Regions from separate parts of the Micromonospora sp. NPDC005174 genome, predicted to be linked through region 3. Evidence: riboswitches for the same ligand, from Rfam matches in the RefSeq annotation. Region 3 holds a riboswitch; each other region holds the start of a gene.

Region 1 (7,244 bases), on a different contig from region 3:
CTCGACGCCGACCTCGACCTCGGCGACAAGGAGGCGATCGAGCTGACGCCGACCCGGGTCATCCACACACCGCAGGTCACCCACATCCGGTACACGGTCAACGGTCGCGCCCCGCTCGTGCTCGACGACCGGGGTCGGGGCGGCGGAGCCACGGCGACCACCAACTGACCTGCGCTTCCATCGATCCCACGAGGAGTTCGCATGCCACAGCTACTACGGGTGCAGTGCTTCAACGTCTCGCGCGACGGGTTCGGAACCGGGGAGGGACAGAGCCTGGAACGGCCCTTCGGCCACGCCGACCCCGCCCCGCTGTTCTCCTGGCGTGCCGCCACCGCCAGCTTCGTCTACCGCACCGAGCCCGGCGGCACCCGCGGCCTGGACGACTACCTGACCCGCGACGCCGAGCACAACATCGGCGCGGAGATCATGGGCCGCAACAAATTCGGCCCCCAGCGCGGGCCGTGGGAAAACCACGAATGGCAGGGGTGGTGGGGAGACAACCCGCCGTTCCACACGCCGGTCTTCGTGCTCACCCACCACGTACGGCCGTCGTTCGCCCTGTCCGACACCACGTTCCACTTCCTCGACGCCAGCCCGGCCGAGGCGCTGGCCCGGGCGAAGGAGGCAGCCGACGGCCGGGACGTACGCCTGGGTGGAGGGGTGGCGACCATCCGTGCGTTCCTCGACGCCGACCTGGTCGACACCATGCACATCGCCGTCGCGCCAGTCGACCTGCACCGGGGCGAACGGTTGTGGGAGAGCCCTGACGAGCTGCTCGACCGCTTTCACCTGGAGTCGGTGCCCAGCCCCAGCGGAGTCACCCACCTGCTGTTCTGGAGGCGGTGACGCAGACGCCGGGCTTCTAGCAGGCTGCACGTGAAGCCCGGGTAAATCGATCACCTTGAGTAACAATTCCATCACATGGAGTTGTGCACCCCTGCGTCTGGGTAACTCGGCAGTAGAAAGAAACTCACCCCTGCAGGGGAGGAACGATGACGCGGGACAAGACCACCCAGGACAGGACCACCAGGCCCAAGACCATCAGGGACAACAAGGCCGCGATGATCGGGCTTGTCGGCGTGGTCGCTGCTGCTGCCATCGGGGCACTGATCGCCGGAATCTTCGCCCTGTTCGAGCCGGACAAGGGCAGCGGGGACACGGTCAACAACAGCCCTTGCGGCGTGATCAAGGGCAGTCAGATCAACTGCAACAATCCGCAGGGTGAGCCGCTACCCACGACGAATCAGGCTCCCACCGGAACCGGGCCGTGGCCGTTTCGGACCGTCAATACCTGGGGTGAGAGCGGCGTCGACATGGGAGCGGTCGTGCGCCCCTGCAAGGAACAGGACTGCGGTTGCGACCCTACGGTCAAGTGCCGGCTGGGCGTGGCGAAGGGCAATACCACCGTGTACGCCCGATGCCTGGCTCACTCCGACTTCACCGGGGTGCCGGGCGAGGTTCAGGACACGGTCTGGTTCAAGATTGCCTGGCCCAACAACAAGCTGAAGGCGACCCAGGTGTTCGCCCCCACCGCTCACGACCAGTACTCCGGATGGGTGAAGGGCTCGACGCTGGAGCCCGAGGGGCACAACGGCAACATCCCCGTGTGCCCCGCCGAGCCGCGTGTCGAGCCCTTCAACTGACCGGACGATCTCAGCACGGTCCAGAACGACGGAAGCCCTGGGGGGACATGTGTCCTGACCAGGGCTTCCGTGCGTGGAGCGGGTGACGGGAATCGAACCCGCACTGTCAGCTTGGGAAGCTGATGTTCTGCCATTGAACTACACCCGCGAGCGGCACCACTGTACCCGAGTCGTCGCGCCCGTGCACCCAGCCACCCCCGCGCGCCAGCTGACCACGCCCACCGCGAAGAAGTTTCCAGACGGCAACATATGGCCGTTCTCAAATGCATCGATGGGTTGTAACGTCTGCCACACGTTGCCAGCCATGGCGTGACACACCCCCTGCCGCGCCGCCAGAAAGAGGTGGGCCCATGGGACTCCGTCCCAACCTGCTGACCCGGCGTGTCGCCGGTGTCGCGTCGACGACCCTCGCGCTGCTGCTCAGCACCGCTGCGGTGGGCGTCGTTCCGGCTGCTTCGGCCTCCTCCGCAGCGCCGGGCGGCGCCTGTTCGGGGCCGGCCGGCAGCCAGGCCAATGCCCGGGCGAAGCCCGGCGCCGCAGCCCTGCACGAGCCGAACGAGCTGACCGCCAAGCAGGTCCGCGAGCGGGACGCCGACCTTGCGGCGGCATTGCGTGAACGGGCCAACTACCGGGCCGGCGCCGGCGCGACGACGCTGGCCACCGTCACCATCCCGGTGGTGGTGCACGTGATCCAGGAGAACAGCACCCGGGCCGGCGGCAACATCCCGGACTCGATGATCACCTCGCAGATCAGCGTGCTCAACCAGGCCTACGCGGGCGGGACCGGCGGCGCGACCACCGCTTTCGCGTTCCGGCTCGACAAGATCAATCGGGTGACGAACACGTCCTGGTACCCGATCGTCGACGGCTCGTCCGCCGAGCGGTCGATGAAGTCGTCGCTGCGGGTCGGCGGCAAGAACACGCTCAACATCTACCTCGGTGAGCTGAGCGACGACCTGCTGGGCTGGGCGACCTTCCCGCAGCGCAACCTGAGCAGCATGGACGGCGTGGTCGTGCTGAACGAGTCACTGCCGGGCGGCACCGCCACCAACTACAACCAGGGCGACACCGGCACCCACGAGATCGGCCACTGGCTGAACCTCTACCACACCTTCCAGGGTGGCTGCGGCGGCTCCGGCGACGGCGTCAGCGACACCCCGGCCGAGGCGTCGCCTGCATACCAGTGCCCGACCGGGCGGAACACCTGCTCGGCGACCGGCCTGGACCCGATCACCAACTTCATGGACTACACCTACGACTCGTGCATGTACCAGTTCACGACGGGGCAGGCGAGCCGCATGCTGACCGCGTGGAACGCGTACCGCGCGGCGTAGCACCCCGCACGTACATCCGGTGCCGGCTCCCTCGTGACGGAGCCGGCACCGGCGTCTTTCCGAGGAACAGGCCGTGGTCAGGCGGCCGTGTACTGGACGTCACGGCTGCGGCGGGTCGGGCGCGTCTGCGGTACGGCCGGAGCCGCGACCGCCGCCGGCGGGCTCTGCGGATCGAGCCAGACCTGGACGGCCGGATGACCGACCGCGATGCCCAGGCCGTGCTGCTCACGGCGGGTCAGCATCGCCACGTCGACGGTGAACTCGAACAGCCGCCAGTCGACCCGTGGCTCCGCCCGGGCGCTCTGCGCCAGCCGGGCCACCCGAACCGGATCGGTGACCGGTCGGGCGCGGCCCGCCACGTACGCCTCGTCGTCGCTCTCCTCCGGCGGGAACGAGTGCAGCGCGTAGCGCCCGTCCCGTTCGAGGTCGCGGCGCTTCGGCGAGTCGATGATGAAGCAGAACAGACCCTCGTCGGTGATGACCGGGGAGACCGGGTGGACCCGGGGCCCACCGTCGGCGCGGACCGTGGCCAGGTAGCCGAAGCCCGGCCCGTACTGCTGCAGGAGAACGCGAATCCCATCGGCGAGGCGGGGCTCGTCGGCGGCGAAATCGGACCAGGAAGCCATGCGGGCATTCTATCGAACAAATGTACGAGGAGCGACCTCGACACGCTGGTCACCGCCCACCTCGCTAAGGTGGTCCGATGCTGCTCTCCGACCGCGACCTGGTCTCCGAGATCAAGGCCGGCACGCTGGGCCTGGAGCCGTTCGAGCCCACCCTGGTCCAACCCTCCAGCATCGACGTACGACTCGATCGGCTGTTCCGGGTCTTCAACAACCATCTCTACACCCACATCGACCCGGCCATGCAGCAGGACGACCTGACCTCGGTGGTCGAGGTGCCCGACGGCGAGCCGTTCGTGCTGCACCCGGGAGAGTTCGTGCTCGCCTCGACACTGGAGGTGATCTCGCTCGGCGACCAGCTCGCCGGCCGGCTGGAGGGTAAGTCCAGCTTGGGCCGCCTCGGCCTGCTCACCCACTCCACCGCCGGGTTCATCGACCCGGGCTTCTCCGGGCACGTGACGCTGGAGCTGTCCAACGTGGCGAACCTGCCGATCACCCTCTGGCCGGGCATGAAGATCGGCCAGCTCTGCATCTTCCGGCTGTCCTCGCCGGCCGAGCACCCGTACGGCTCGGTGGTCTACGGGTCGCGTTACCAGGGTCAGCGGGGGCCGACGCCGAGTCGTTCCTGGCAGAACTGGCGCGCCTGGCCGACGAGGTAGGAGACGACGAGGGCCCGCCGCGAGCGGATCGCGACGGGCCCCGACCGCGTCCCGCGTTTCTCAGCCGGGACGGCCGTAGCTGTGGATGGGCCCGTCGTCGGCCTTCTTCATCTTGACGGGCACCCCGGCCTGCGAGGCGTGCACCACCCAGCCGTTGCCGACGTACATGCCGACGTGGTGGATGTCGCTGTAGTAGAAGACGAGGTCACCGGGGCGCAGGTCGCCCTTGCTGACGTTCCTGGTCACCCGGCTCTGCGCGGCGGCGTTGTGCGGCAGCGACACACCGGCCTTCGCCCAGGCGGCCAGCATCAGCCCGGAGCAGTCGTACGACTCCGGCCCCTCGGCGCCCCACACGTACGGCTTGCCGATCTGGGCGCAGGCGAACTTCACCGCGATGCCGGCAGCGCCACCCGGATAGCTGGCCGGGCAGGGCGCCGGACGCAGCGGACCGCCGCCGCCGTTGCCGTACACCTTGAGGCGCTGCTTCTGCAGCCGGTCGATCTCCTCGTTGATCTGCTTCTTCTTCGCCGCCAACTGCGCCTCGGTCCGGGTCAGCTGGGCGACCATCTCGTCCAGCGGCGCCTTCTGCCGGGCCAGCTCGTCGCGGAGATCGGCGACCTGCCGGACGTCCTGCTGCTGGTTGTGGGCGAACCGGTCGAGCATCTCGAGTTGCCCGACCACCTCACTCGGCGAGCGGCTGCCGAGCATCGTGTTGACGGTCGACAGGTTCTGGCCCATGTACGCCCGTACGGCCAGCGCGCTCACCTTGTTCATCGCGGCGTCGACCTGGCGCTCCAGGGGCGCGATGCGAGCGGCGAGCGTGTCGGCCTGCTTGCGCTTGAGGGCCAGGTCGGCTCGGGTGGCGTTGTGCCGCTCGATGATCGGTTCGAGCTTGTTCCAGTCGGCGTCGATCTGCCGTTCGATCTCGGCGACGGACGGGTCGGCCTGGGCCACCGTGGCGCTGCCCGTCAGGACGACGGCGACGCCGACCAGGGCGGCGAGTGCGGTGGTGAAGCGGGACCAGCGTGGGCGCGGCGCGATCGACGTCGGGTCGGCCGGAGCCGACCGCTCGGACGACGGCCGCGGGGCATCAAGGGCCACCGGGTTCCGTACTCCTTCTTCCTGACCGCCTACCGGGTTAGCTGACGGGTTCGGGCGGGAAGTGGGCGCCCTACCGCAGTGGCTGCGGATTCACCCCAGGGAAACGTGGGTCCCCGGCTCGCTCGGAAGCGACTCGGCGGTGTCGGTCCGTTACCGCCCGGGATGGGCAGACCTGCTACCGGGCCGACAAATGACCAGAGTAGAGACGGCCGTTACCGATCCGCAACCCACGCGTCCGTGACACTCCGTACCGATTGGAGCGGGCCGCCGAGCGTAGGTGAAGGTTTCTTTCTGCATGTTTTGAAACATGGAAAGGTATTGACGTGGACTCCCGTGCGGCGCGAAGGTGACCGCACTGACACCAGTTCACATGTAGGGGGTTCGATGAAGCGTCCGACCCTGCTCGCCGTCGCGGTCCTCACCGCCACAGCGGCCGTACCACTGCACACCGGCCCCGCCTCCGCTGCGCCCGCCGCCGACCGCCAGCAGCAGTACGCTGCCGCGGCGACCGAGTACGGCGTCCCGATCGACGTGCTGCTCGGCGTCTCCTACCTGGAGTCCCGCTGGGACAGCAACGCCGGTACGCCGAGCACCAGCGGCGGCTACGGCCCGATGCACCTGACCGATGCCCGGCACGTGACCGCTCTGCCCCGACGCGGCCACCACGACGCCCCGGGGGAGGACCCGCGTGGCGACGACTCCCGCCACGCTCTGACGCCCGCCCCGGCCGCCGACCCCGCGCCGCCCACCGCCGCCCTGCAGACCGTGGACGCCGCCGCCACGCTGACCGGGGCCACGACCGAGGCGCTGCGCACCGACGCGACGACGAACATCCGGGGCGGGGCGGCGCTGCTGGCCGCGTACCAACGGGAGGTGGGCGCGCCCGTCGGCGCCGGCACCGACCCGGCCACCTGGTACGGCGCGGTGGCCCACTACGCCGGCGCGGACAGCGCCGATGCCGCGGCGGCCTTCGCCGACGAGGTCTTCACCACGATCGGCACCGGCCAGACCCGAGTGACCGACGACGGCCAGCGGGTCACGCTGCCGGCCCGCGCCGTACGACCCGAGCGATCCTGGCTGGACCGGCTGGGCCTGCGGCGACTCGCTCGCCCGGACGGACTGGAATGCCCGCCCACGGTGTCCTGTGAGTGGATCCCCGCCCCCTACGCGGCGTTCGGCGACGGCGACTACGGCAACCACGATCTCTCCGACCGGCCCGCCCGGCAGAAGATCGAGTACATCGTCATCCACGACACCGAGGCGAGTTGGGCGACCACGCTCCAACTCGTCCAGGACCCGACCTATGTGAGCTGGCACTACTCGCTTCGCTCGGTGGACGGGCACGTCGCCCAGCACGTCCGGACCAAGGACGTCGCCTGGCACGCCGGCAACTGGTACGTCAACGCCAAGTCGATCGGGCTGGAACACGAGGGCTTCGCCGCGCAGGGCACCTGGTACACCGAGGCGATGTACCGGACCTCGGCGAAGCTCGTCCGGCACCTCGCGCTGCGGCTGGGCATCCCGCTGGACCGCCAGCACATCATCGGCCACGACAACGTGCCCGGCACCACCGCGGCGACCGTGCGGGGGATGCACTGGGACCCGGGGCCCTACTGGGACTGGACGCACTACCTCGACCTGCTGCACGCGCCACGGCTCGACACCGGCACCCCGGCCACCGGGCTGGTCCGGATCGACCCCGACTACGCGACCAACCAGCCGGCGTTCACCGGCTGCGTCACCCCGGGGACGCCGTGCGCGCCGCGCGGCTCGTCGTCGGTGATCCTGCACACCGCGCCGTCGGCGGACGCGCCGCTGGTCAACGACATCGCGCTGCGTCCCGACGGCACCCCGGACACGATGGACGTGTCGGACCACGGCGCC
Region 2 (7,244 bases), on a different contig from region 3:
CCCGCGTTGCGGGCCAACCCCAGACCGACGTTCTCCTTCAGGTGTACGACGCGGACGGTGTCGCGCCCGACGGCGTAGGACCGCAGCATCGCGCCGCAGCCGTCCGGGGAGGCGTCGTCCACGGCGATCAGCTCGACCGCCTCCGACTCGCCCGCCGGGATGTCCGCCCGAATCGACTCGAGGCACTGGTACAGGTACGCCTCGACGCCGTAGACAGGCACGACGATGCTCAGCAGCGGCGCGTGCGTCGGCTCATTGACCACCTCGCCACCTTTGACGACGTGGGTGGCCGGCCCCGGAACCACACGTGGCCGACGATGGTGGAGTCCCTGAACACCGGCGAAGCGCAAGGTTAACAACGGCCGCCCGGTTCACCCGGGAGTGACCCGGTAGGGTGCCTCGGTGCGGTCCTGCCGGGCCGTCGCGGGCGTCGCCGTCGCGTCGTCCGACGCTGCGGGCCCAGGAGGAGACGTACGTGCTGGTGACCCTGCGGAGCGTCGGGACCCCGGCATGACGAGCACCGCCGACGCGCCGGCCGCGCCGCCCGCCCCCGCGCGGTTGCCCTCACTGACCGGGCTGCGGTGGATCGCCGCTCTGCTGGTCTTCGGGTTCCACGCCGGGACGATGCGGATCATCGCCGAGCCGGACTACAAGGCCGTCGTCGACGCCCTCTTCACCCTCGGCCTGTCCGGGGTGCAGTTCTTCTTTATCCTCAGCGGCTTCGTGCTGGTCTGGTCGGCCCGCCCGGGCGGTTCGCGGCTGACCTTCTGGCGTCGCCGCGTCGCGAAGATCTACCCGAACCACCTGGTGCTGTGGGCCGCCGCGCTGCTTGTCGCCTGGTGGTTCGCCGATCCCGTCCTGCCGGCCGTCGCCGTGGAGAATCTGCTGCTGTTGCAGGCCTGGGACCCCCGGCTGGGCTGGTTCTACAGCGTCAACACGGTGAGCTGGTCGCTGTCCTGCGAGTTCTTCTTCTATCTCTGCCTGCCGCTGGCACTGCCCCTGCTGCGCCGGGCGCGACCCGCGGTGCTCTGGACGCTTGTCGTCGCGCTGCCCCTGCTGATCCTCGCGCTCTGGCCGGCGCAGCACCTGGTGCCCGAGGCGAGCCGCTGGTGGTTCACCCAGATCTTCCCGCCGGTGCGGTCCCTGGAGTTCTGGCTGGGCGCGGTGGCGGCCGAGCTGATGCTCCGGGGTCTGTGGCGCGGACCTGGCCTGACGACCGCCACCGCGATCTTCGTGGGCACCTGGGTGGCCGCCGGGCAGTGGATCCGCGCCGAGTTGTGGACGACCCTGCTCGCCGTCGCGTACCTGCTGGTGATCACCGCCGCCGCCGACGCCGACGTGCGGAACCGGCGCTCGCCGTGGCGCTCGCGTCCGCTGGTCTGGCTCGGCGAGGTCTCCTTTGCGTTCTATCTGGTGCACGTGCTGGTGATGACCAGCGTGCTCCGGCTCAGTGGCGACTGGGGGACCGGCTTCCGGGGCTGGCAGGGGCCCGCGGTGGTGCTCGGGTTCCTGCTTGTGAACCTGGTGCTCGCCGGGTTGTTGCACCGCTACGTCGAGACGCCGATGATGCGCCGGCTCGCGCCGCGCCGTACTCGTCGAGCGCCGATCGTCCCCCACCAGCGCGCCCCGGAGACCGGAGGCGTCGACCCCGACGTCCCCGGCGAATCCGCCCGCGCGCCCGCGCAAGATCGCACTCGATCCCGGTTGTAGTGGTCTCGTGAGCCGACTGAGGCCACTACATCAACGATCGAGCACGATCTTGACGGGCGCGGTGGCACCCACCAGAGCCGGCTCTCACGCCACCATGTCCACGCTGGTCGGACGGGGTCGGCGCGGCGCGGGCCGACACGCCCGTCGCCGATGCGTCCGGGCGGTCCCGACGGTAGCGTGAGGACGTGCTCCCGGTCGCGCTCACCTGTCCCCTGTGGTGGGTGGCGCGCTGGGCGGCACGGGTGCTGACCAGCCTCGCCGTGCTGTCGCTCGCCCTGGGCGCGGCCCCGGCGCTGCTGCCGGCATCGGCCGCAGCGGCCCCGCCGCCCACCATCGGGTCGCTCGCCCTCGCGGAGCCGCTCGGACCGTCGATCGCGGCCCTCACCGACCGCGCCGTCACCGACCGCGCGGCTCTCTCCGGCCGGGCCGCTGCCCAGCACGCCGGCGGGGACCCGGTCGCCGGGGCGCGGGCCGACGCCGGGCCGGCGCGGTCCGTCGACCCGCAGCCTGCGCTGAAGGATGCCTTGGCCGTCCTGCCAGGCCCGCCGGTGGCCGGCAACCAGGCCCGCACGGCCGCTGAGCCCTCGCTCCGAGCCGCCGGCCCGGCCAGCCGAGCCTCCCGAGCGCCGCCGGCCTAGCGGGTCACAGGCGGGGCGTCACGCCGTCCGGCGAGCGCCGAGTCGTATGCCAGACGCCGGTCTCTACCCGGCCACCGGACCCCCAGGCCGACCATTGGGCCCACGGGCCTGCCGTCGACCTGAGCGCCCCGCCACCGCACCTGACGACACACCGCCCGCACCCTCGCCGTGCGGCATCCCATCGCTGACGTGCTCATGCCGAGGAGCCGACCATGGAAACCGTCGTCTTCTACCAGTTCCTGACCGAGGTGCCCCAGGCCGCCGCCATCTGGTCGGCCCTGTTCCTGCTGGCGCTGACGGTCCTCGCCGTACTGGTGGCCCGCCCGGAGCGGGACTCGCCGGCGGCCGACCCGACGCCGCCGACCCCCACCGCCCGCGAGCTGGCCGCCGCGGAGATCGCCGACCTGCGCCGGTACGCCGAGGAGGTGGCCGTCGCCGCCGCCCGAGCGGCGCGGACCGCCCGACGCCGTCGCGCTGACTGGCTGGTCGCTCAGGACGAGGCGCAGCAGGCGTGGACGGCGTACGACGAGGCGGACACCGCGGCCCGCCGGGTCGCCACCGCAGGGGCGTTGCCGACTCCCCGGACCCCGCACACCCCCGGCGAGTACGCGGCCCGGGAGCGCTATCTGCACCGAGCCGCGATGGCGGCGTACTGGCGCGGGGAGCTGACCATGGCGCAGCTCGGTGACGTGTTCGGGCACCGGCGTGGCTGGGACCCCCGCCGACACCCGGTGGAGCAGGAGGTGCTGCTCGTCCGGGCGATCCGTGACGCGAGGCTGGCGGAGCACCGGGGGGCCGTGCAGCGGGAGCGGTCGGCCTGGCGGGACGCGGAGGTGGCCGCCGAGTCGGCGCGCACCCTCGCCGAGGAGGCGTACGCGGCGGCGGTGCGGTCGCGGCCGGGCCCGGCACGGTCACGGCGTACGGCGACGCGGGCGTCCCGTACGGCAGTCGTGGCGCGCTGGCGTCCGGCTCGGGCGGGTTGAGCCCGATCCGTTATGTGAGGCGCGCCACCGGCGGCGGAATCGGGCGACCGGCATCATCGGGGGCCATTGTTCCTGGCATTGCGGCGGCGTTGTCGGCGGCCTGTCCGGTTGTCGCCCACAGGTCCCGGCGGAACCGGTTGTCCCATCGAGTCACGTCAGCGGCAAGACGCGCAGAAATTGCGGGGCTAATCGATGTTTACGCAGGTGGGCGCGGCTTGGCAGAGTGCCCACCGGCCAGTACTGTCGTCCCGTCCGGTGCGGTAACCGATCGCAGGAGGCGACGCCGCGCCGACCCGCTCAATCGTGATCAACGAACCGGGGACCCACAGTAAGTCCGGGGTGAATCCGCGAGCCACGGCCCGCGGTAGGGCGATCTTCCCGCCCGAATCCGTCAGCTAACCCGGTAGGCGGTGACGGAAGGAGTTCCATCCTCGTGCAGCACCCCTCGACCCCACAGTTGTTCCCCCGCCTCCACGGCGTCGCGGTGTCCCCGCTCATCCGCCTCGTGACGGTGAGCTGACCCCCAGGGTCACCGCCTTTCCCGCCCGGCCGTGCCGGGTGTTCCCCTGAGCGGTCCACCATCCGCGGGCCACGGCCCGCGCGCTGGCGCCTGCCCGGATACCGGCCGAGCCCCGGTGTGCCGCTCACCCCCCGAACCGTGGAGGACCTCGTGAAGCACACCCTGAAGCGCCAGCTCCGTCGTCTCGCGACCGAGCGCCCGTACCAGATCGTCGCCGCCTCCGCCGCGGCCCTCGCGATCGCCACCACCACCGGCGCCCTGGTCGCCGGCGCCGCCGACGCCCCGGCCGGCCAGCACACGCCGACCACGGTCGCCGAGATGCGCAGTGACACCGTCGCCTCCCGTGGCGAGGTCCGGTCCGCGGCCCCGTCGCCGAGCACCGCGCCGAGCACCGCCGCCCCGGCCACCAGTGCCGCGTCGCCCGCCGCGAAGGCCACGAGCAACCCGGACCTCACCCGTAAGCCGACGCCGCCGAAGCCGCCCGCGACCAAGGTGCTCGACTACGACTACGAGGCGCAGAACACGTACTACAACTGCGGCCCGGCGGCCACCCGCAACGCCCTGAGCGCCAGCGGCATCGACCGTACGCAGGAGGAGCTGGGTGCCGAGCTGGGCACCACCGAGATGGGCACCAACTCGGCTGAGGACACCACCCGGGTGCTCAACGCCGAGGTGAAGGGCTCCCCGTACCGCACCCGCATGTTCGAGGGCGCGCCCAGCCCGGCCCAGATCGACCGCCTTGCGGCCGACGTCGTCAAGGCCATCACCGACGGCCGGGGCGTGGTGGCCAACGTCGTCGGCGACGCCACCGACACCGACGGCGGTTGGCACTCCTACGGCGGCGGGCACTACATCGCCGTCGTGGGCTACAAGGACAACGGCCGGACCGTGCGGATCGCCGACTCGGCGAACCCGGCCGACCCGGCGTACTGGGTCACCACGATCGACCTGGCCAACTGGATCACCAGCCGGGGCTACTCCGCCTGATCCAGGCGGACACCCCACGACGCCGCGGGCGCCGCGTCCCCACGAGGGGCCGGCGCCCGCGGCGTCTTCGTTGCCGGGCGGCGACCGCCGCTGAACGGCTCTCGTACCGGGCGGCGAACCGTGGGAGACTGCGGCCGTGGCGGAAGAACCGGGTGGTCAAGCCGGCCGTGAGCCGATCCTGTTGCTGCTGCACGGCATGGGGGCGACAGGTGACGTGTGGCTGCCCTGGGCACCACTTCTGGAACAGCACTGGCCCGGGCGGTGGTCGGCACCCGACCTCGCCGGCCACGGCTGGTCGGCGCCACTGCCGTCGTACTCCTTCGAGGGTTTCGCCCAGCGGGTCGCGCAGGGCCTGACCCCCGACGACCGCCTCGTCGTCCTCGGGCACTCGCTCGGTGGTGTGGTCGGCGTGGCGCTGGCGGCCCGCGCCGCCGGACTGCCGGTGGACGCGGTGGTGGGGCTGGGCATCAAGGCGGTCTGGTCACCCACGGAGCTGACCCGTGCGGCGGAGCTGGCAGCCCGTCCGGTGGGCTGGTACGCCACCCGCACCGAGGCCGCCCGCCGCTACCTGCGGGTCGCCGGTCTCGCCGGCCTCGTCGCACCGGACCACCCGATGGTGGACGCCGGCCTGCGTCAGGTCGACGGCCGCTGGCGGCTCGCGATGGACACGAGCGCGTTCGCCGTCGGCGAGCCCGACCTGGCCGGGCTGTTGGCCGCCACCGACGTGCCGGTGGTGCTGGCGCGCGGGGAGCACGACCCGATGGTCACCGACGCGCAGCTCAAGGAGTATGGGGTACCGGTCGTCACGCTGCCCGGCCTCGGGCACAACGCCCATCTGGAGGACCCGGCGGCGGTGCTGGAGCTGCTGGAGCCGTACCGCTAGGCGGGTGCGGGCGCGGGCAGTTCCCGCGCCGACGTCAGCTCCCGGCGGGCCGCGGTCAGGAAACCCTCGGCGTACGACTCGGCCGGGAAGTCGCCCAGGTAGCGGCGGCGGGTGACCCAGCGTGCGTCGGCCAGCGGGTCGGTGTCCAGCAGGGCCGTGAGTACGACGTCCACGTTGGACATGTCGCGCCGCAGCACGTAGCCCGACCCGGCCAGTGGAAAGCGCTCGGTGAACCGGTCACCCTCGTCGCCCATGTCGGTGACCGCGTACGGCTTGCCGGAGTAGAGGTAGTCCGAGATCACCCCGGAGACGTCGGAGATCAGCGCGTCCGAGCGGTTGACGCACTCGGTCAGGCTCAGCTCCCGGGCCGCCGCCCCGGTGACGTGCTGCCGCCCGCTGCGCGCCCGGTCGGCGGCCAGCAGCTCGGTGAGCCGGCTCAGGTGCCGGGCCGACGTCGGGTTCTGCGCGGTGTACGGGTGCGCCCGCAGGATCACCGTCGCGCCGCGCTCCACCAGCCTCCGCAGCAGCGCCTCGGCCACCGGCAGCGAGCAGTAGTCGGCGTCGGCGTGGTGCCCGGTCCAGGTCGGGGTGTAGAGCACCGTCGGGTGGGCGAGCCCTCGTGTCGGCTCCTGGCGTACCTCGATCGACTCCACCTGGGGACGGCCCACCACCACGAACTTCTCCGCCGGGATCTGCACCCCGGCCCGGGCGTACCTGTCGATCGCCGCCGGACCGGCCACGAAGATCCGGTCGAAGATCCCCGACACCGGGTTGGCGCTGGGCGCCTTGTCGCTGTCGCCGTGGTGCAGCTGCACATGGGTGAGCTGGGTGAACCGGATGCAGTGGCTGTTCTTCGCCCCGTGGTTGACGTAGAAGGCCGCCCGCAGGCTCGGCACCAGCGCCTCGTCCATCGCCCGCAGGGTGGGGCAGTAGACCACCGGCGCGTCGGTGGCCGCAGCGAGCGGCGCGAGGAACTCCGGCTCGCGGACCAACACCAGGAAGGGCCGGCCGATCCGTTCGAGGTACGGCAGCCACATGGTGACCTGGTATTCCGAACCGGGTGGCGCGGAGAAGTAGAGCAGGAACTCCGGCTCGTGCCGACGCAGCGCGCGGGCCACCTGCCCACCGCCGGCGGTCGGCCGGAAGCGTCGTCGGGCCAGGTCCAACGCGACGGCCCCGGCGCCGGCGGCCACCAGCAGGCTCGCGGCGAGCGCCACGGCGGCCGGCAGGGTCAGCGCGGCGGCGACCGCCACCACCGCCAGCAGCCCCAGCAGGGCGACGCCGAGCCGGTCGGCGATCAGCGGAGTCCAGGCGCGTACCGGCAGGTTCGCCGCCCGGATCTCCAGGTTGCCCGCGGTGCGCAGCGGCCCCACCAGCAGCACCAGCCCCAGCAGGACCAGGGCCGTGGCGGCCAGCGCCGGATCGAACCCGTCGTCGAGCCGACGGGCGTAGCCGACGAGGACCGCCGCGGCGATCAGCGCGGTCTCGGCGACCAGGTCCGCGCCGGGCCGGACCCGCTGCTC
Region 3 (7,244 bases):
GGTGTCCGCACCGACCCGGGTGGCGGTGACGATCAGCCGGCCACCCGCGTTGATCGTGGCACCGACGACGGCGTCGCCGGGTGCGACCTCGACCGGCACCGACTCGCCGGTCAACATGCTCGCGTCGACGGCGGACGTGCCCTCGTCGACCACACCGTCGGTGGCGATCTTCTCGCCGGGGCGGACCACGAACCGGTCACCGACGGCGAGCCGGTCCACCGGGACCAGGGTCTCCACCCCGTCCCGCAGCACCGCCACCTCCTTCGCGCCGAGTTCGAGGAGGGCGCGCAGGGCCGCGCCGGCGGTCCGCTTGGACCGGGCCTCGAAGTACCGACCGGCCAGGATGAACACGGTGACCCCGGCGGCCGCCTCCAGGTAGATGTTGCCGGCGCCGTCGCTGCGGTTGATGGCGAAGCGGAACGGGTGGGTCATGCCGGGCATGCCGGCGTCACCGAGGAAGAGCGCCCAGAGCGACCACCCGAACGCGGCGAGCGTGCCCAGCGAGACCAGCGTGTCCATGGTGGCCGCGCCGTGCCGCAGGTTGGTCCAGGCCGCACGGTGGAACGGCAGCCCACCCCACACGACCACCGGGGCGGCCAGCGTCAGCGAGAGCCACTGCCAGTAGTCGAACTGCCAGGGTGGCACCATGGCGAGCAGGACCACCGGCACGCTCAGGACCGCCGAGACCCACAGCCGGGTACGCGGCAGGCGCAGCGGGTCCTCCATCGGCGGCTCGGCGGTCGGCGGTGCCGGCAGCGCAGCCGTGTAACCGGTCTTCTGGACGGTCTCGATCAGGTCGTCCGGGGTGACGTCGGCGGCGTACCGGACGGTCGCCTTCTCGGTGGCGTAGTTGACGGTGGCGCTGACCCCGTCCATCCGGTTGAGCTTCTTCTCGACCCGCGCGGCGCACGCGGCGCAGGTCATCCCCCCGATCGCCAGTTCGATCCGGTTCGGTGCCTCGGGCAGCGGTCTGCTGGTGGTGGTCATCGTCTGGTCCCGTCAGTTGTGCCCGTGCCCGGGGGTGCCGTGGTCGGCGCTCCCGGTCGGCGCGGGTCCGCTCGGGGTGGGCGCGGTCGTGGTGGTGGAGGTGCCGACGACCACGGTGAACTCGGCGGTGTGCACGCGCCCGCCGTGCTGGAAGTCGAGGTAGAGCCGGTAGGTGCCGGACGAGGGCACCTCGGCGAGGAAGGTGACGGCGGGGCCGGGCGGTGTGCGTCCGTCGTCAGGAGTCCCATCCGGGTGCACGTGCAGGTACGCGAGATCACCCCGCCGCAGCGCCACCAGGTGCCCGTACGCCCCCAGGTAGGGCTCCAGGTCGGTGACCGGCTGCCCGGCGCGGCTCACCGTCAGGGTGAGCGCCGAGGTGCGGCCCGGCTGCGGCGCGCCGGCCAGGGTGACCGTGTAACCGTCGACGGTGGTGCTGGTCGCCGGGGCGGGCAGCGGCGCTTCGGTCGGCTCGCCGGGGACGGCCACGTCGACGCCGAGGGTCAACGGCTCGCCCCCGGTCGGGGTGAAGTCGGCGAACGCCCGCCACTGCCCGGCACCGGCCAGCGGGGTGTCGACCCGCCAGGTGCCGTCCGGGGCGAGGTCGGGGTGGACGTGGCGGAAGCCGGACAGGTCCCGGCGGGCGACGATCAGGTGCATCCGCTTGTCGTGCGCCACGTCGTACCTGGTCACCGGCCGACCGTCCGGCCCGTCGATCCGGAACGCGAACTCGCCGGACGGGGCGACGACGGGTTCGAGCGTGTAGCCCCGATCGGAGACGAGCAACCCGCCGGGAACGAGGTCGGAGGTCTCGTCACTCGTGGTGGGGCCCGGGGTGCGGACGACCTCGGGCACGCTCTGCGCGACCGGGTCGGCCGGGTCGACCACCCGACCGACCGCGTAGGCCGCGCCGAAGATCGCCGCAAGGCCGAGGGTGAAGGCGCCCAACCTGGTCACCGTGGTCATCCCGGGCCCTCCGCTCACGCCTCGACGAGGTCGTAGCCGGCCTCGTCGACCGCCGCCCGGACGGCCTCGGTGTCCACGGGCTGCTCGCTGCTGACGGTGACCTGACCGGCGGCGAGATCGACCCGCACGTCACGCACGCCCGCGATCGCGCCCACCTCGGCGCTGACCGCGCTGACGCAGTGCCCGCAGGTCATACCCCGCACCTGGTACGTCGTGTCGACCATCGAACCGCTCCTCTCATCGTACCGGTACCCGGTGGGGGTATCCCGGCAGGAAGGGACGTTACCATACCCCCCAGGGGTACGCTATTCTCGTCGCTATGACCGCACCCACCCCGATCCGCGGGTACACCGCCAGCAAGGACCAACTGCTCGCGCGGCTCCGCCGCGTGGAGGGGCAGGTCCGGGGCATCGAGAAGATGGTCGACGAGGACCGCTACTGCATCGACGTGCTCACCCAGATCTCCGCGATCCAGGCCGCGCTCGACAAGGTGGCCCTGGGCCTGCTCGACGGGCACGCCCGGCACTGCATGCACGAGGGGGCGGCCGAGGGCCGGGCCGACGAGATGGCCAGCGAGATGATGGCGGCCGTCGGCCGACTGATGAAGCGCGGCTGAGCCGTCACTCCCGCTCCGGTTCGAGGCGTACCCGGCGCAGCAACTGGGCGTTGAGCGCCACCACGATCGTGGACGCGGACATCAGCACCGCCGCCAACGCCGGACTCAACGCCACCCCGGCCCAGGCGAGCACCCCGGCCGCCAGCGGCAGCGCCACCACGTTGTAGCTCGCGGCCCAGGCCAGGTTCTGCCGCATCTTGCGGTACGACGCCCGGGACAGCCTCAGCACGGCACCGACACCGCGCGGATCGGACGACGCAAGCACCACCTGGGCGGATTCGATCGCCACGTCGGTCCCCGCCCCGATCGCGATGCCCACGTCCGCGCGGGCCAGCGCAGGCGCGTCGTTCACCCCGTCGCCGACCATCGCCACCGTCAGTCCGCGCCGCTGGAGTTCCGCCACCCAGCTGTCCTTGTCTGCCGGCAGCACCTCGGCGAAGACCTCGTCCACGCCGGCCCGGAAACCGAGGTCGGCGGCCACCGACTCGGCCACCGACCGCGCGTCCCCGGTGATCATGGCGAGGGTGTGGACGCCGGCGGCCCGCAGCTCGGCGATGGCCTGCCGGGCCTCCGGGCGTACCTCGTCGGTCAGCGCGAACGCCCCGAGCACGGTGTCCGGAAGCCGCAGGAGGTACAGCACCACGGCACCGCGTGCCGACCAGCGTCCGGTCGCCTCCCGCAGATCGTCCGGCAGCGGCCCGCCCCGCTCCCGCAGCAGGGCCGGTCCGCCCACCGCGTACTCCGTACCGTCGATGGTGGCCCGCACCCCGCGGCCCGGCAGCGACCGGAAGTCGACAGCCCGCGCCGGGCCGCCCGGCCCGGCCGCCGCCACGATCGCCCAGGCCAGCGGATGCTCGCTGTCGGACTCCACAGCGGCGGCCGTCCGCAACGCCTCGTCCCGCCCCACCCCGGGGGCCGTCACCAGGTCGGTGACCGCATGCCCACCCCGGGTCAGCGTGCCGGTCTTGTCGAAGAGCACCGCGTCGACGGTCCGCATGCGCTCCAACGCCATCCGGTCCTTGACCAGGATCCCGCCCCGCGCCGCCGACGCCGTGGAGAGCGCGACGACGAGCGGGATGGCCAGGCCCAGCGCGTGCGGGCAGGCGATCACCAGAACGGTCACGGTACGCACCACCGCCTGGTCGGGCTCGCCGAGCGCGGTCCAGACCACAAGGGTGAGCACGGCCATACCGGTGGCCACGTAGAACAGCGCGGCGGCGAACCGGTCGGCGAGCAGTTGGGCCTGCCCTCCCGAGCGCTGCGCCTCCGCGACCATGCGCTGGATGCCCGCGAGCGCGGTCTGGTCGCCCAGCGCCTCGACCCGGACCCGGATCGCCGAGTCGGTGGCGACCGTGCCAGCAACCACCCGTTCGCCCACCGACCGGGCGACCGGGCGCGACTCGCCCGTGATCATCGATTCGTCCAACTCGGCGTCGCCGTCGACGATCCGACCGTCGGCAGGTACCCGACCTCCGGGGCGGACCAGCGCCACGTCGCCGACCCTCAGCGCGCCCACCGGCACGCGCTCGACCTGCCCGTCCGCCACCACGCGCTCGGCCTCGTCGGGCAACAACGCCGCCAGTGCCGCCAGAGCCCCTCGGGCCTGCCCGATGGCCTTCATCTCCTGCCAGTGCCCCAGCAGCATGATGGTGACCAGCGCCGCCAACTCCCACCAGAAGTCCAGGTCGAAGGCACCCAGGCTGGTGGCCAGCGACGCGGCGTACGCCACTGTGATCGCCATCGCGACCAGCAGCATCATGCCGGGCGTGCGATCCCGCACCTCCCGTACCGCGCCGACCAGGAACGGCCAGCCACCCCAGAGGAACACCACCGACCCGAGCACCGGCCCCACCAAGGAGCGACCCGGCACGTCCAGCCGGAGCCCGAGCCGGTCCACCACCAGGTGACTGCTCAGCACCACCGGCACGGTGAGCACCAGACAGACCCAGAACCGGCGACGGAACATCGCCGGGTCGTGCCCGGCGTGCCGGTCGTGCCCGGCGTGCCGGCGGTGGTCCGTCGCCGGCGCGGTGTGCCGGTGGTGCTCGGGGTCAGGCGGTGGCGCGGGCATGACTCCACCCTCCCGCCCCCGACGGGGCGGTGTCAGCGGTTCGACCGTCCGACACTCCGCCACGACCTGCGACACCCAGGCGCGCTGGTTAGCATCTTGCGACGATGACCCCTCCGATCCCGCCGAACAGTAGGGCGCCCGTGTCGTCCCGGTCGCGCGCCGCTGCCCGCCAACCGGGCCCGCCGGTCACGTTCCGTGATCGCCGAATCGTCAGCCCGCGAATTGCGGCGCTCGGCACCGCGTTCGTCCCGCAGAGCTGAACCGGACGGCCCGCCGGCACGTACCCCGCACCGGATCGTTGGGAGTCTCGCATTAACCGTCGTCGTCGCGCTGGTGCTGTGGCCGCGAGACGGCGCTTCCCCATCCACCGCCGCCACCGGGTGGCCAGAGCCGAACAGGAGCACGGATACGGCATGGTGACACTCCTCAGCGTGACCGGATCGGGCACCCGCCCTGAGAACCGCGTCACTGGTCACTCAACGCCATGGCGAAATGACGCTTTTAGTCGGCATCGGGACGTAGCTCAGGCGGTGGACTCTCGGGTAACCTCGCTGCCGGTCACCGACGAAGGCGCGCAGCGGCGCCTGCGGTGCCACCGCCCAATCGCCAACCGGCGAGCCGGGGACCCAGGTACGTGGGGTGAATCCGCGACAGCGGTAGGGGCCACTTCCGCCCCGAACCCGTCAGCTAACCCGGTCGGCGGTCGACGGAAGGGAAGATTGTGACGGCACCCCTACGCCGCTGGTTGACGCCCGTGGTGGCCGTGTTCGCCGCGCTGACCGTGCTCGCCGGGCCCCTCCCGGCCCACGCCGCCCCGACGACCCCCACACCGTCCGGGCACGAGGAGGACGGCGACGAGCCCAAGCTGCTCAATGACGTCATCGAGCAGACCAACCGGGACTACGTGGCGGCCAAGTCCAAGCTGGACAAGTCCAAGAAGCGGCAGGTCGAACTGGCGGCCGAGGTCGACCGGGCCAAGGCCGACCTGGCGGCGCTGGCCCCGCAGGTCGGGCAGATCGCCGCCCAGTCGTACCGGACCGGGCGTGTCGGCGCGATCGCGATGCTGCTGGAGAGCGACGCTCCGGACTCGTTCGTCCAACGGGCTGCGGCGCTCGACGAGATGAACATGGTCAACGAGAAGAAGCTCGCCGAGGTCAACGCCGTGAAGGCCCGCGCCGAGCAGGCCAAGCTGGCCCTCGACGCGGAGGTACGGGAGCAGCAGAAGCAGACCGCCCTGATGGCCAAGGACAAGCGCGACGCGGACAAGGCGCTCGCGCTGGTCGGCGGCCAGGGCTTCACCGGTGGCCTGGTCGACGCCATCTCGCCGGTCGCCCGGATCGGCCCGGGTCGCACCGCCGACGGCGAGTGGAAGGCGCAGTCGTGCAGCGAGGACGACCCGACCACCTCAGGCTGCATCACGCCGCGCACGCTGCACGCGTACAAGGAGGTCAAGCGGGCCGGGTTCAACCGGTTCGTGGGCTGCCACCGCAACGGTGGACCGTACGAGCACCCGAAGGGCCGCGCCTGTGACTGGTCGCTGCAGAAGAGCGGCTTCAGCCCGTGGCACAACAACGACACCCGCATGTACGGCAACAACGTGGCCGCATTCCTCATCCGCAACGCCGACCGGCTCGGCATCTACTACGTGATCTGGAACCGGCAGATCTGGATGCCGGCGACCGGCTGGAAGTCGTACAGCGGGCCGTCGAACCACACCGACCACGTACACATGTCGTTGCTCTGACCCGGTGATCAGCAGTCCGAGGGCCGTCCCGCGTTCAGCGGGGCGGCCCTCGGACGTGTTCGGTGCGGACCGGCCGGGTCAGGCGTCGGTCGTCGCGGCCTCGGCCGGTACGGGGGTCACGGGCCGCACCACTCCGGCCGCGAGCCGGTACGACATCCCCACCACCGCGCACCGCCCCCGCGCCACCTCGCCGGCCAGCACGGGGGACTGCTCGAGCAGTGTCTCGACGGTCTGTGCGATGTGGATGTCGACGATGCCGTCGATGTCGTCCACGCCCTCGGCGGTGGCGCGCCGCAGGCTGGGCAGCACGGCGTCGACCACCGCGGAAAGGTGCCCCGGGGGCGCGATGCCGGTGGCGGCGGACTCGCGGGCCGCCTGCACGGCGCCGCACGAGTCGTGACCGAGCACCACCACGAGCGGGGTGCCGAGCACGGTCACGGCGTACTCCACGCTGCCCAGCACCTCCGGCCCGGTGGTGTGCCCGGCCGTACGGACGACGAAGAGATCGCCCAGGCCCCGGTCGAAGATGATCTCGGCGGCCAGCCGGGAGTCGGAGCAGCCGACGATCACCGCGAACGGGTGCTGCCCGTCCGCCACGGCGGCCCGGTGTCCGGCGTCCTGGTTGGGGTGGCGCGGCGCTCCACCGACGAAGCGGAGGTTGCCGGCGGCCAGCTCGGCGTACGCTCGGGCCGGCTCGGTCGTGACCGACGATCGATCGACAGCCCGCTGTGCGCCCGGCTGCCCGCCAGGCGTACCGGAACGGCTCATCCCCGCACCTCGTTTCCACGCGTTTGACCTGCTCAACGGGCTTTGCAGCCGGGCCGGCGGTGGGCACTGGCTCGCGCTCAACGGTCACACGCACC
Region 4 (7,244 bases), on a different contig from region 3:
TGAGGTCGTCCACGGTCAGCCACGACAGGGCAGCGCCGGGGTCACCGCCCCGCGCGAGGCAGGGACGGTGACCCCGGCGATGCCGCCCCACCAAGGAGGCGGTGGCACGGTCAGGAACGCGTACCGACAGCGGCGGCGAAGATGTGCAGGGTGGGGGTCCCCGCCTGCACGGGAGCGACGCCCGCGACCGGCAACGTCACCCGGGCGACGGTCTTGCCCGAAGCCAACGGCACGGTGACACCGAACACCGCGCTCGGGCTGTCGTACCGCGTGTTGCCCTGCCGGTTCTGGTAGGCGGCAACGGCCACCAACGTGGTGGGCGCGGCGGGCGTCGCGGTCACGAACCAGTCCGGCGACGTCAGGGTGAACGCCTGCGTCGTGCCGTCGGTGTACGTGATCGTGCCGGTGCCGGTGCCCTGGCCGTGAGCCGCCGAGAAGAGGAACGCGAGGGTGTTACCGGAACCGGACACCGTGACGGTCTGGCCGGTGGCGATGACGTTGTCCAGCTGGCCGGTACCGGCGCTCGACGGCCACGTGAGCTTGACACCGTTGAGGGTGACAGTCGCACCGCGGACCAGCTTGGCAGTCGCCAGAGCCTCGGCGGAGAAGCTCGCGCCCCCGCCGTCGAAGTCCGCCGGATTGGTGTTGGCGTCGGCGGAGACCGCCACGTTGTTGACCGCCTGGGCCAGGGTGAGCGGCGTCGGAACCGGTGCGCCGGCACCGAACAGGGTGAGCGGGATGGCGTTCGCCATCGCCTCCATACCCAGGTCGTTGGGGTGCAGGTGGTCGCCCGAGTCCATGTCCGACCGGAACTTCGTCGGTGCGGACGGGTCGTGGGTGGCGGCGTCGAAGTCGACGTACGCGTCGCAACCGGAACCCGAGCTACGGACGAAGGTGTTGTATTCGCTGCGTGCGGTCTCGTGGGACGCGGACCAGGCCCAGTGCCCGTTGAACGGGGTGAGGGTGGCGCAGTAGAAGGCGATGCCGGCGCCGTGGGCCTTGGCGATGAGCTGCCGGAGTCCGTTGATCAGTTGCGTGCCGGTCGGCTCCCGGCCGCTGGCCAGGTCATTGATCGGGTTGTCCGCGAAGATCACGGACCGTACCCCGGACCGGCCGAGAACGTCCCGGTCGAAGCGGTCCAGCGCGCTCGGCCCGGTCCCGACACCCAGGAGCTGGTTGCCCGCGATGCCCTCGTTGAGCACCCCCACCGTGCGGCCGGACGCGTTGAGGCGGGCCGCCAGCAGGTTCGGGTACCGGTGGTTGGTGTTGTAGGACGAGCTGTGCCCCTCGGTGATCGACGCGCCCAGGGTGACCACCGCGCCCGTCGCGGCACTGTTGATCACCTCCAGGTCGGAGACGATGAAGTAGCTGGAGAACTGCTGGATCACCGACAGCGACTGGGCGCCGACGACGTTGCCGTTGGCCATGTACTGGTCGGAGAAGGCGAACTGCTTGCTGGAGACGTTCTCGGCCCTGGTGGGCGCGTAGAAGCTGATCGCCACGTCGGACTCGGCGAGCACCTGGAAGGACACCGGGTCGCTGACCGCCTCGCCGCCGGCCGGGATGGTCACCGACGACTTCCCACCGAAGGTCACCGCCTTGTCGGTGGACAAAACGATCGACGAGCCGGAGGACCGACGCGCCACGTGGAAGTCCTGCAGCGTCAGCGCCTTGGTGTTGAACACGTTGGACAGCCGAAGTCGGGCCTGTGTGCCACCGATGCTCGTGCGCACGATCTGGCGGGTCGTGGTCTGCGCCGGGAAGACCCCACCGGCATTCTCGTACGCCGTCGACCAGGTACCGGTCCACCCGTCGGCTGCGGTTGCGGTTGCGGTTGTTGCCGTGGTCGTGGCGGACGCCGCCGCGCCGCCCGTACCGGGCTGAATGACGGCGGCCGCGACGAGCACGGCAACCGTCGAGACAACCAACGATCTGCGAAGCTTCACTACTAGATCCATCCTGATAAGTCGATTGGCCACTCGGCCCAAACAAAAAAACCCTACCGGCAGCGTGAGCAGTACAGGAGGTCCCCGAAACGGGACGCACGCTCCAGCACCCATGAGCCGCGAGAGGGACCTCAGGGCAGACCATCGACCGATGGTGGCGGCGGAGACACCTTCCGTCACATTGACTACAACCAGCCCCAGGGATACCGGTAAGCTCGGTCCCGGCCTCCACCCGGCGGCGCCTCCCGGCGCCGGTGGTGGCCGCCGCCTAATCGCCCGACAGGGCGAACCGGGGAACCATGTTCCTGGGGTGCATCCGCGTCAGCGGTAGGGATCTTCCGTCCCGAACCCGTCAGCTAACCCGGTCGGCGGCTGACGGAAGGACATGCGTAGTGGCACCAGCACGACCACCCGCCGCCCGACTCGCGGCCCTGATCGTCATGATGGTCACTCTCGGCATCGCGCTCCCGGTGGGCGCCGCCACCGCCGCTCCCCCCGGCGGCCTGCGGGCCGCCGCAGCGCCCGACAGCGACGAGGAGGGCGGCACACCCGCGCTGCGGGCCCAGCTCGATGCGGCCAGCAAGGGCTACCTGGACGCGAAGCGCGCCCTGGACACCTCAGTCCAGCGGCAACAGCAACTCGCGGTCAAGCTGAAGACCACCGAGGCCGAGATGACCGTCCGCACCGGCAAGGTCGGCGAGATCGCCGGCGTCGCGTACCGGACCGGCCGCCTCGGCACCGTCTCGGCCCTGCTGAACAGCAACACTCCCGAGGGCTTCATGGACCGGGCGGCCGCGCTGGACGTGGTGGCCGCCAACGAGGACCGGGTGCTGCGGGACCTGCACACCATCAGGGCCGAGGCGAACCGCACCCGCGTCGCCCTCGACGGCGAGATCCGTGAACAGCGCAAGCAGGTCGAGGTGATGGCCAAGCGCAAGGAGCAGGCCGAGCGGGCCCTGACCGTCGCCACCACGAAGGCGCGCACCACCGCCGCCGACACCAGCTCCAACCGCGGCACCTCCACCGCCAACGCCCAGCCCGCCCCGCGCAACTCCAACGGCTCCTGGCCGTCCGAGTCGTGCAGCATCGACGACCCCACCCCGGCCAGCGGCTGCATCACCCCCCGCACCCTGCACGCGCTCAACCAGGCCAAGGCCGCCGGCTTCACCCACTACGTCTCCTGTCACCGCTCCGGCGGCTCCGGCGAGCACCCCAAGGGCCGGGCCTGCGACTTCGCCGCGGCGAAGGGCGGGTTCGGCGGGGACGCCAGCGGTGCCGACAAGACGTACGGCAACAACCTGGCCGCGTACTTCATCCGCAACGCCGACCGGCTCGCGGTGCTGTACGTGATCTGGTACCGCCAGATCTGGCTGCCCAGCAGCGGTTGGAAGTCGTACAGCGGGGCGGGTGGCGACCCCTCCAGCGACCACACCAACCACGTACACCTGTCGGTGTACTGACCGGGACCGTCCGGGGTACGTCAGCGGGCGTACCCCGGACGTCGTCGGCGGTCGGACGACGACCGCGGGCCGGGCCGGGAGCATTCCGGTATGCCGAGAATCGCGCCCGCCACCCGCAAGGCACTGCTCACCCTGCACCTGGTCACGTCCCTCGGCTGGCTGGGGACCGACCTGGTGCTGCTCACTCTCGGCATCGCGGCACAACGCGGCGCCGATCCGAACGTGGTCTACCCGGTCGCCAGGCTCGTCGGCACCGTGCTCTTCGCGCCGCTGAGCGTGCTCGTCTGGCTCGTCGGCGTCGCCAGCGCCCTGCTCACTCCCTGGGGCCTGCTGCGCTACCGGTGGGTGCTCATCAAGCTCGTCATCACGACGGTGATGGTCGGGCTGGTGCTGTTCCTGCTCACCCCGAACCTGCGGGAGGCTGGCGCGCTGGGCGCCGCGCTACCCGCCCGGGGCCGCGCCGACCTGGTGATCGCGCCGGCGGTGTCGACCACCCTCATGATCATCGCGACGGTGCTCTCCACGTACAAGCCCTGGGGACGCCTACCCCGGCGCGGCACGGCGCAGGTGCGGCCCGCACGGGGCGCGGCGTTGGGTCAGGCGACAACCAGGAAGTAGTGGCCACGAGCCGCGTCGACGCCACTCCTTCCTGGATCGAGCGCGATCATGCCGCGTGCGTGTCCAGGACCGTGGCGAGGCGTGCCGCCAGGGCGAGGTGGGCGGCCCGGGCCTGGCGGAAGGCGTACCGGAACAGGGGTGTCGGCGCCCTCAGGGTGATGTCGACGTCGATGCGGATCAGCCCGTCCGAGTCGGCACGCAGCCGGGTGTGGTTGCGCACGGTGGTGGCCGGCCACTGGCGGGCCACGGTGACGATCTCGTCGAGTTCACTGACCAGCACGTCCGCCTGGTAGGTGGTGCGAAAGCGCAGCGGGCCGGCCGCCAGCCTGTCGTTGATCGTGTAGCTGGCGCGGGCGCCCGGACGAGGCGCCACCTCGCGGACCCGGATGATCAGGGGATGCAGCTCACCCTGAAGCGTCAGGTCGCTCAACAACGCCGCCGCCTCGGCACGTGTGCAGCGGGCCTGGACGGTGTAGCTGAAGGTATCGCTGCTGAGCACACCGTCTCCCGACGTCGCTGGTCGCACGATGGTCCCGTACCCCCGCCCGGCTGGCATCGGCCGGACGGACACCGTGCGTTGTCCCGGTATCCGCGCAGCGTTCCCACCACGGCCGGCTGATGGGGACGCCGTGGTCCGCGATTCCGGCAGCGGCGGGTACGTGCACGACGGGCGGGACGACTCCCGGCAGGAGGTCGTGGACGTGCCCGATGAGCGCCTGAGTCGCCACGAGCTGGACGAGGTGTACAACCTGGCGCTCGGGGCGGTGACCGAGGTGACCGACGTGGACCTCACCGGTCTGGACGAGCAGTCCTGACGGTGGTGGCCGCACTCAGGCGCCGGGAAGCACCTCGCGGGTGGCGGCTCCGGCGAAGTAGGGCTCCGGCGCGCCGAAGAGACCGAGCAGGCCGGTCACCCAGAGCTGACGGTGCACGAACCGACTCGGCTCGGTGACGACCAGCTTGACGCCGCTGACCTCGGCGGTCTGGAAGCCGGCGACCATGGCGCTGATGCCCACGGAGTCGATGAAGGTGACCAGCCTCATGTTCAGCTCGATGCGGAGCGGCCGGCTCTTGGCCAGCACCTCCGCAATCGCCTCACGAACCTCGTACGCTGTGTCGACGTCGATCTCACCCCGTGGGGCGATCTCGACGACACCACCGGACAGGACCGACTTCACGATCGACAGGCTCACGCGAGCACCTCCACCCGCCCGTCCCCCGGGCGCCTCATCAGTACGCGGGCCGCGACCGAGAGTATTCCTCCAACGGCCTCGGTCGCCACCCCTCGGGATGAGCAATTCACGGATCCGGGCGCACAAAGTCGCCCATATCCCCACTTTTCGGCATCTGATCATTCAATACTTTTCGTTATCTGATCAGTCGACCATCGGTCGGAACCGACGCGTCGCCGGACCAGGGTAGCGGTCGCGGCGCGGCGAGCCCGACATCCGTCCCGCCCCGCACGCCCGTCCCGGCCTGGGCTCGGCGTGTCGCACAGCCCAGCGCGGTGCGACCCGGCCAGGTGCTTGCCGGCGCTGTCTAGCATCGGCCGGGGCACCCACCGTGACGGAGAGGACCTTCGATGATCAAGCGACTGGCCGGGCTGGCCGGCGTCGGTCTCCTGCTCGCCCTCGTACTGGCCTGCGGTTTCGGCGGCGGAGACGACGATGACGACGACGATGACGACGATTTTGCACGTGGCGTGGCCGCAGTGGCGGTGCGCTGACCCGGCCGCAGGGTACGCCGGACCGGGTTTGCGCCGGACCGGCCTGGGGCACTGCGCAATCAGCGAACCGTGTCGCGCTGGACGGACGCCGAGGTCCGAAGTGGCCGGCGGCTTCGGCACCTGAGGAGGTAACCACGATGTTCGGAACGAACCTGCTGGACCGGCGCAGCAAGCCGGAGCGGATTGCGGACCAGGCGTGGGAGCAACTGCTCTCCGCCGTCAGCTCCGCGGGAGACAGTGTCCTGGACACCGCGCGGTCGGCCCGTCGCAGCAGCGGCGACCTCGCCGACGGCGCCGGTGACCTGGTGGGCTCGGCGGCGGAGGAGGCACGGCGTCGCGCCTCGCGCGCCTTCGACGCGCTTGCCGGCCGCCAGCCGGCGCTGCCGTGGACGCTGCTGATCGGCGCCGCGCTGGTCGGCGCGGCGGTCGGCTGGGCCGTCGGCTCCGCCGCCCGCGCAGCCGGCAGTCGAGACGACCGCGCGGTGGACGACGTCGAGTTCGTCGACGTCGACCGCCCCAACTCCCCCGTCGGCCTGGACGACTAGGGCGTTTGTCGAAGTCCTCGGTCGAGCCGAGACCGGCCAAGGGCTCTGACACACGCCCTGGCACACGGTGAGCGAGCGGGCCCCGTCGACATCGCGTCGGCGGGGCCCGCTCGCATCGGGTGGCGGTGCTGGGCCGGTGGCTTGTGCCCGGTCCGCCGGGGTGCCGGACCCCTCAGGCAGCCCCGGCGGACCGGTGTTCTCGGGTGGCCCGGACGACGCCGGGCCACCGGGTCAGCGACTCGTGCAGGTCACCGCCGTCGGCGGCGAGTTGGTGCCGGTCCAGGAGGCGAGGAAGCCGATGGTGGTGCTGGCCCCGGCGCCGAGCGCGCCGTTCCAGCCGCTGTCCACGACCGAGACGACCGCCCCGTTCTGGGTGTGGGTGCCGCCCCACAGTTGGCTGATGCGCTGGCCGTTGGGGAAGGTCCAGGCAAGCGTCCAGCCGGCGATGGGCCTGGTGCCGGGGTTGCTGACCACCACTTCGGCCTGGAATCCACCCGACCAGGAGCCGGTGACCCGGTAGGTCGCCGCGCAGCCACCGACCGGGGGCGGCGTGGTCGTCGGGGGCGGCGTAGTGGGGGGCGGCGTGGTCGGAGGCGGCGTGGTCGGAGGCGGCGTGGTGGGGGGCGGCGTGGTGGGGGGCGGCGTGGTGGGGGGCGGGGTCGTCGGTGTGCCGCCGGTGCGGTCGGCGACCAGGATGCCGCGACCGTTGGTGCCCAGGTAGACACGGCCGTAGACCCGGGGGTCGCCGGTGAGCGCCTCGGTCGGGTTGCCGTACTGGTGGCGGTCGTCGTTGATGCGTACCCACGTCGTGCCGCCGTCGTCGGAGCGGTGCACGCCGGGTTGGCCGTCCACGGTGCCGTAGAGGAAGACGGCGGGGTTCGTCCGCCCGGGGGCCGCCTTGCCGAAGCCGACGTTGCCGGAGGCGCTGACGCCGCCCAGCTTGGTGAAG

Evidence for each region. Region 3 has a riboswitch for cyclic di-AMP ahead of ABZU91_RS07010 (hypothetical protein). Riboswitches for the same ligand answer to the same signal wherever they lie in the genome.
Region 1: it holds a riboswitch for cyclic di-AMP, as region 3 does, so the genes downstream of both, ABZU91_RS20820 (NlpC/P60 family protein) here and ABZU91_RS07010 (hypothetical protein) in region 3, are expected to answer to the same signal.
Region 2: it holds a riboswitch for cyclic di-AMP, as region 3 does, so the genes downstream of both, ABZU91_RS12380 (C39 family peptidase) here and ABZU91_RS07010 (hypothetical protein) in region 3, are expected to answer to the same signal.
Region 4: it holds a riboswitch for cyclic di-AMP, as region 3 does, so the genes downstream of both, ABZU91_RS17900 (hypothetical protein) here and ABZU91_RS07010 (hypothetical protein) in region 3, are expected to answer to the same signal.

What each region holds. Positions count from the first base shown of each region.
Region 1 is NZ_JBEXIJ010000019.1:750-7,993, forward strand. It holds gene ABZU91_RS20785 (dihydrofolate reductase family protein) at 1-168, shown strand, start outside; gene ABZU91_RS20790 (dihydrofolate reductase family protein) at 202-846, shown strand; gene ABZU91_RS20795 (hypothetical protein) at 993-1,643, shown strand; tRNA gene ABZU91_RS20800 (tRNA-Gly) at 1,718-1,791, opposite strand; gene ABZU91_RS20805 (zinc metalloprotease) at 1,994-2,977, shown strand; gene ABZU91_RS20810 (pyridoxamine 5'-phosphate oxidase family protein) at 3,055-3,603, opposite strand; gene dcd (dCTP deaminase) at 3,681-4,259, shown strand; gene ABZU91_RS20820 (NlpC/P60 family protein) at 4,320-5,360, opposite strand; cyclic di-AMP (ydaO/yuaA leader) riboswitch at 5,373-5,509, opposite strand; gene ABZU91_RS20825 (N-acetylmuramoyl-L-alanine amidase) at 5,745-7,244, shown strand, end outside.
Region 2 is NZ_JBEXIJ010000008.1:166,017-173,260, reverse strand. It holds gene ABZU91_RS12400 (glycosyltransferase) at 1-263, opposite strand, end outside; gene ABZU91_RS12395 (acyltransferase) at 511-1,710, shown strand; gene ABZU91_RS12390 (hypothetical protein) at 1,896-2,348, shown strand; gene ABZU91_RS12385 (hypothetical protein) at 2,561-3,331, shown strand; cyclic di-AMP (ydaO/yuaA leader) riboswitch at 3,616-3,756, shown strand; gene ABZU91_RS12380 (C39 family peptidase) at 3,990-4,838, shown strand; gene ABZU91_RS12375 (alpha/beta fold hydrolase) at 4,975-5,721, shown strand; gene ABZU91_RS12370 (CDP-glycerol glycerophosphotransferase family protein) at 5,718-7,244, opposite strand, start outside.
Region 3 is NZ_JBEXIJ010000004.1:119,876-127,119, forward strand. It holds gene ABZU91_RS06985 (heavy metal translocating P-type ATPase) at 1-987, opposite strand, end outside; gene ABZU91_RS06990 (hypothetical protein) at 1,000-1,950, opposite strand; gene ABZU91_RS06995 (copper ion binding protein) at 1,965-2,174, opposite strand; gene ABZU91_RS07000 (metal-sensitive transcriptional regulator) at 2,270-2,566, shown strand; gene ABZU91_RS07005 (heavy metal translocating P-type ATPase) at 2,571-4,532, opposite strand; cyclic di-AMP (ydaO/yuaA leader) riboswitch at 5,224-5,355, shown strand; gene ABZU91_RS07010 (hypothetical protein) at 5,359-6,381, shown strand; gene ABZU91_RS07015 (carbonic anhydrase) at 6,460-7,149, opposite strand.
Region 4 is NZ_JBEXIJ010000015.1:37,012-44,255, reverse strand. It holds gene ABZU91_RS17910 (cation diffusion facilitator family transporter) at 1-3, shown strand, start outside; gene ABZU91_RS17905 (SGNH/GDSL hydrolase family protein) at 111-1,946, opposite strand; cyclic di-AMP (ydaO/yuaA leader) riboswitch at 2,202-2,333, shown strand; gene ABZU91_RS17900 (hypothetical protein) at 2,387-3,406, shown strand; gene ABZU91_RS17895 (hypothetical protein) at 3,497-4,024, shown strand; gene ABZU91_RS17890 (SRPBCC family protein) at 4,071-4,523, opposite strand; gene ABZU91_RS17885 (hypothetical protein) at 4,654-4,839, shown strand; gene ABZU91_RS17880 (STAS domain-containing protein) at 4,855-5,217, opposite strand; gene ABZU91_RS17875 (hypothetical protein) at 5,607-5,750, shown strand; gene ABZU91_RS17870 (hypothetical protein) at 5,888-6,295, shown strand; gene ABZU91_RS17865 (cellulose binding domain-containing protein) at 6,527-7,244, opposite strand, start outside.